2 linked regions of the Acidicapsa acidisoli genome follow. The protein of the gene in region 2 interacts with the protein of the main gene of each other region in a pairwise test. Links are inferred from orthologs where the notes say so. Each region holds a gene or a part of one and is shown on either strand. Other genes may lie near its edges.

Region 1 (2,877 bases), on a different replicon or contig from region 2:
GAAAGAGGCTGGATGGACAGCGTACCGGTGGCCAGTGCGCCGCCGCTTTCGCCGATGGCTCGTTGAAAGAGGCCTTGCGCGGAGGGCGCGGCCATCAGCGTGCTGACGGCGAAAGAGCCTGCGCTCTCGCCGAAGATGGTGACGTTGTTGGGATCGCCGCCGAATTCGCCGATGTTTTTCTTCACCCATTGGAGAGCGGCGACCATGTCCATGAGGCCGTAGTTGCCACTTGAACCGCCTTGTTCGGCGGCCAGCTCGGGCAGAGCGAGGAAGCCGAAGACGCCGAGGCGGTAGTTGATGGTGACGAGCACTACGCCCTTGGCGGGCAGGAAATCACCATTGTGGCGTGGCTCGGAGGAGCCTCCGCCGGAGTAGCCGCCGCCGTGAATCCAGAACATGACGGGGAGCTTGGTTTTGGATTTTTCATTCGCAGGCGCATAGACGTTGAGGTTGAGGCAGTCTTCTGAGCCGCGGTCATCGGGAGTGGCGCTGTCCTGAAAGATCATGTCGTCGAAGACGTGATTCTGCGCGCAGTGATGGCCGTACTTGGTTGCGTCTAGTTCGCCGCTCCATTTGGCCGCGGGCTGCGGGGCTTTCCAGCGAAGATCGCCGACTGGAGGAGCCGCGTAGGGAATGCCCTGGTATGCGCGAACCAGGCCATTGTTGATGAGTTTGCCGTGTACTTTGCCATTGTCCGTCTTGACGACCAGCGAATCGGCCATTGCCATTGTTCCCAGCGCCAGCGCCGCAATCGCAAGTGGCGCAGCTTTATACATAAGTCTGCCTGCAAACATGCTTGATTCCTCTCGAAGAACGATACAGTAAGGGTCTTTCTAGAGACTAGTAACGATTTGTAACGTCGTGCAGTTCGGGCGCGAGCAAATCGGCTATTGTTTCGCGGCGCCGGATGAGGGTTGCCTTGTCGCCGTGGAGAAGCACTTCGGCGGGACGCGGGCGGGTGTTGTAGTTGGAGCTTTGCACCATGCCGTAGGCGCCTGCATCGAGTATTGCGACCAGATCTCCGGGTTCCAATGGCTTCAATTTGCGGTCGCGGGCAAAGAAGTCGCCTGTCTCGCAGACTGGACCGACTACGTCGACCGCCGAGGCGCGTCCTGGGCGCGGCGACACTGGCACGATCTCGTGAAAGGCCTGATAAAGCGCGGGGCGGATAAGGTCGTTGGTTGCGGCGTCGGTCACGACGAAGGTCTTTTTGCCATTGCGCTTGACGTAGAGGACACGCGCCAGCAGGGCTCCAGCCTGTGCTACGAGAAAGCGACCCGGCTCAAGCAACAGCTGCACATCCAGACCGGTCAATGCGGCCTCCAACGCGGAGGTGTATTCCAGCACCTTGGCCTGCGGATCGAAGTTGCTTGCCGCGTGATAGTCGATGCCGAGGCCGCCGCCGGCGTCGACGGACTTGATGCGGATGCCGTCGCCGGCCAACTGCTGTACAAGTCTTGCGACGCGCTGCATGGCTGCACCGAACGGATCAGCCGAGCGGATTTGTGAGCCGATGTGGACGCTCACTCCATGAGCGCTGAGCCAGCGATTGGCTGCGGCTTCGTTGTAGATGCTGCGTGCCTGGCGAATGTCGATGCCGAACTTGTGTTCGCGGAGGCCGGTGGAGATATATGGGTGCGTTTCGGCAAACACGTCTGGATTGACGCGCAGGGCGAAGCGCGCCTTGCGCTTGCGTTTGGCGGCGCGGCTGGCAAGCAAAGCGAGTTCGGATTCGCTTTCGACGTTGAAGGCTAGGATGTTGGCTTCGAGGGCGAGGTCGATCTCGCTTGCGGTCTTTCCAACTCCGGAGAAGACAACGCGCGCGGCGGCTTCCGGAGCGACGGTAAGCACTCGCTGTAGTTCCCCGCCGGAGACGATGTCGAAGCCCGCACCGTGGGCTGCAAGGAGCTTGAGAATCGCGAGTGAGGAGTTGGCCTTTACCGCGTAGCAGACCAGATGAGGCCGAGCGGCGAGGGACTGCTGGAAGAGCGCGAGGCGTTCGAGTATCTGATCGGCGCTATAGACGTATAACGGCGTTCCATACTGCACTGCTAGGTCGGCGAGCGAGTGCGGGCCGCAACTTAATGGGGCGGCGGCTGATGGGTATTGGAAGGGGCGCGAGAGAGATTTGGACGATGAATGTGACACGGATTTGGACAAGGAAATCGCCTGGAATGACTGCGTGAATTCAAGTACAGGTCTGTCTGCTTTTGAGCCTAGCAGATCGTGCGGCATTCCAGAGCAGGGTGCGCGTTCCTTGTCTACGCGCACCCTCGGTTGCCACTCCGGTTGGGGTTGCGGGTCACGGCTGCGGCGGTGGTGGGACGTCTTGAATTTGCTCTTCTGGTATGCCGATCCAGCAGGCAATGTAGAAGATTTCGGGGAACGGGCAGAGGAAGATGCCGCTGATGACTGCGAGAATGCGCACCAAGCCCACATCCCAGCCGTAGGTTCGCGCGAGGCCTACGCAGACACCGGCGAACTGCCGTCCGAAGATGGGACGCACCAGACGCGGCGCGTAGGGCGGGAATCCAGCTGGCGGGAATCCTGCGATGACGTTTCCGCATACGGAACAGAAACGGGCCCCTGGCGGCAAGGCACTTCCACAATTGTTACAGAAGGCAGACATAACGCACTCTCCAAAATGGCCTTACTGCAGCCACTCTTTCATACGTTTGGGCTGGGCGGAAGGTTCCGTGGCTTTCGCCTAAGGCTCTCGGTAGGGGGTTTTCAGCAGGCGACGGGCGATTTCGCCCTGCGTGGTGTCGGAGCCGTTGGCGATTGCCCACTTGTAGTCCTGAACGGCCTGGGTTCGCTCGCCATTCAGGTCACGGGCTTTGCCTGCGGCAACGAGCGAACGGCGCTTCAGCTCCGCGC
Region 2 (2,722 bases):
CGTTTCGAATGACGTTTTCAACCGCGCGCCCAAGCAGTTCGGGACTGCCCAGGACGGCTCCCGGGCCGGCTTTTTGCGGATCGCCTTGTCTGGATCCGGCAAAGCTGACGGCGCAGTTGCGGCGCTGGGCTTCGTAGTCCATATCCGGAAGCAGCTCGGCTACGACGTCGCGCAGTGAAACACGCAGCCGGTCGGGCAGCCGGGTGGAGGATTCTAGATGCGAGAGACTCAGCAACTGGCCGATCAGGGAATTCAACCGCCCGGTTTCGCGCTCGATGCGGTCGAGCTGATCCTCCATGCCCGGTTGCGCTTCTTCACGGGCCAATTCGAGCGCCACGCTCAGGCGCGCCAGCGGGGATCGCAGTTCATGGGAGACGTCCCGAAGCAGAAGTTTCTGCGCATCCACCAGCGACTCCAGCCGATCCGCCATCTCGTTGAAGTCGTAGACCAGCCCCCACAACTCGTCGCCTGTTTTGCGATTTGCCTTCCCTTTAGGCCATTTCGCGCGGGCGCGCAGGTTTCCCGCCGCTAACTGGCGCGCCGCCTCCCGCAGCGAGCCAATCGGGCGGGTGATCACCATCGTAATACCAAAAGTGACGAGCACCGAGACAATCAGGCTTATCAGCAGCCTCGGCAGCATCTCCCGATACGGTATGTAAACCTCTTTGGGATACGTGCCACGCAGCAGATAAGCAAATTTCTGCCCGTGCGCATCCTTGACCTCGATGCCTTCCAGATAGCCCGCATCGCGCCGCTCGCCAAGCAGGTAGCCGTCTTTGTGAAGCTTCGCCACTTCGGGCGCATAAACCTTCGCATCGACTGACTGGCAGAGTGCGTTGCCTCCCGCATCGAAGAGGATCGCGGGCTGATCGGCCGGACCTGGCCCTTCCAGAGGAAATGTGTTCGGAACTGCGAGAAGGGCCTGACAACCGCCTTTGCTGTACGCGGCTACCGACCGCTCGGCGTTCGACTCCATCATCCCGAACATCGAGGTATAGACAATTTCGTTCGATTCAAACTGATGCGCCAGAATGAAGATGGTGCAGATCAGGATCAGGAACTCGGTGAGCCAGAAAGAGAGAAATATCTTGGTAAACGTGCTTCGCATCCCGGTCAGATCTCCCGGCCTGCTGGAATGGATGGATCGGGCGAGGCTGAGGATGCCGGCGGATGTGCGGCAGCACCCGAAACCGGGACGGCCAACTGATAGCCGACGGAGCGGATGGTCTTGATCTGGTCGCCAAGCTCGGCGGCGTCGTCCAGCTTGCGGCGCAGACGGCTCACATGCATGTCCAAGCTGCGATCAAAAGGATTGAATTTCCGCTCGAGTACCAGCTCGGTGAGATGTTCGCGGGTGAGGATCTGCCCTGGAGAGCCCATCAATGCCCCGAGCAATTCAAATTCCACGTTGGTCAGATCCAGCTCGACCCCGTTGCAGGTGGCGGTTCGCGCACCGCTGTCCAACTCGATGCCCCCGACGGAGAGATGCTTGATGCAGGTCTTGCCGCCAATGGCTGTTTTGTTTGCGGCAGAACGGCGCAGAATTGCCCGGATTCGCGCCAGTAACTCCCGGGGATTGAAAGGTTTGGGCAGATAATCGTCGGCGCCGATCTCGAGACCCACGATGCGATCGATGTCCTCGCCGCGCGCTGTCAGGAGCAGTACGCTTACCTGCGAGCTGGTGCGCAGCCTGCGCAAAACTTCGAATCCGTCGAGGCCCGGCAACATCACATCGAGCAGAACCATTGAGAAGTCGCCGGTGAGAGCCCGGTGCAGGCCGAGTTCGCCGTTGTGCTCGGCGGTTACTGCGAATCCGTGACGCGCGAGATAGGCCTCGAGCATCGAGCACAATTCGACGTCATCATCAATGAGCAGTACGGGGTCCACGGGATTTCCTCGGGGCCGACGGTCGCGCTTAACTCCTGCGCGTGCATCGGCCACAATCTCCGTTGTACTCCAAAGAGCCGGTCTTCGCCGTAACGATTTGTAACACACGACTTATCACGCTTTGACACTTCTTTACGATTCGTGACGCATTATGACCGCACGCACTCCGGGTGGGTGATGTCATAGCAGATAAGGCAGCGACCAACAGAGTTCTTGCAAGCACGTCTTCTGCCTGGGAGCGGCGCCAGCTGGAAACAATCCGGGTGCCGTGAACCGCGAGTCTCATGGACCAGGCACCGCTCCCATTTGCATTGTTTCAACAGAAGACCCGCAAACCGGCAAGGAGAGCTTCGATGAATACGGGAAGTACCGAACTGGTGCAACTTTGCCTGGACGGCGACGACAACGCCTGGGCCAAACTGGTAGAGGAATACCGCGGCCTGGTTTACAGCATCTGCTATCTCTTCTGCGGCTCCACGCAGGATGCCGAGGATCTGGTACAGGATACGTTTCTCAAAATCTGGATGAACCTGGCCAGCTACGATCCCTCCCGCGGCGAACTCAAAGGATGGATCGCAACCGTCACCCGGAACCAGCGCGTCGATCGTTTTCGGCGCAGCGGCCAGGAGCGCCGCACTGATTCCATCGATTCGGTGATGACAACCGGCGGCCAGTGGGATCAGACCAACGCAATGCCTCTGGCTCAGCGCATTCCGGATACGCGCCCCACGCCGCATGACGTTGCTGTAACCAGCGAAGTGACGGCTATCGTAAGCAAGGCTGTCGACAGGATCTCGCCGGAGATGCGAGAAGTGGTCACCATGCGCTTTGTTCA

The links. Proteins that work in one complex are often made in the same cells at the same time.
Region 1: the proteins of OHL23_RS03890 (region 2) and lysA interact in binary tests that used the Escherichia coli proteins (3 or more experiments, as listed by UniProt). The link is inferred for Acidicapsa acidisoli from one-to-one orthologs.

The regions. Positions count from the first base shown.
Region 1 is NZ_JAGSYI010000003.1:209,137-212,013, forward strand. It holds lysA (diaminopimelate decarboxylase), read right to left. Parts: upstream 2,161-2,877; coding sequence 841-2,160; downstream 1-840. Other genes in the region: OHL23_RS18565 (carboxylesterase/lipase family protein), read right to left, coding at 1-794; OHL23_RS18575 (PspC domain-containing protein), read right to left, coding at 2,303-2,629; OHL23_RS18580 (tetratricopeptide repeat protein), read right to left, coding at 2,708-2,877. UniProt on the Escherichia coli protein: Specifically catalyzes the decarboxylation of meso-diaminopimelate (meso-DAP) to L-lysine. Is not active against the DD- or LL-isomers of diaminopimelate.
Region 2 is NZ_JAGSYI010000001.1:958,242-960,963, forward strand. It holds OHL23_RS03890 (response regulator transcription factor), read right to left. Parts: upstream 1,888-2,722; coding sequence 1,114-1,887; downstream 1-1,113. Other genes in the region: OHL23_RS03885 (ATP-binding protein), read right to left, coding at 1-1,108; OHL23_RS03895 (RNA polymerase sigma factor), read left to right, coding at 2,241-2,722. UniProt on the Escherichia coli protein: Response regulator member of the two-component regulatory system CpxA/CpxR which responds to envelope stress response by activating expression of downstream genes including cpxP, degP, dsbA and ppiA.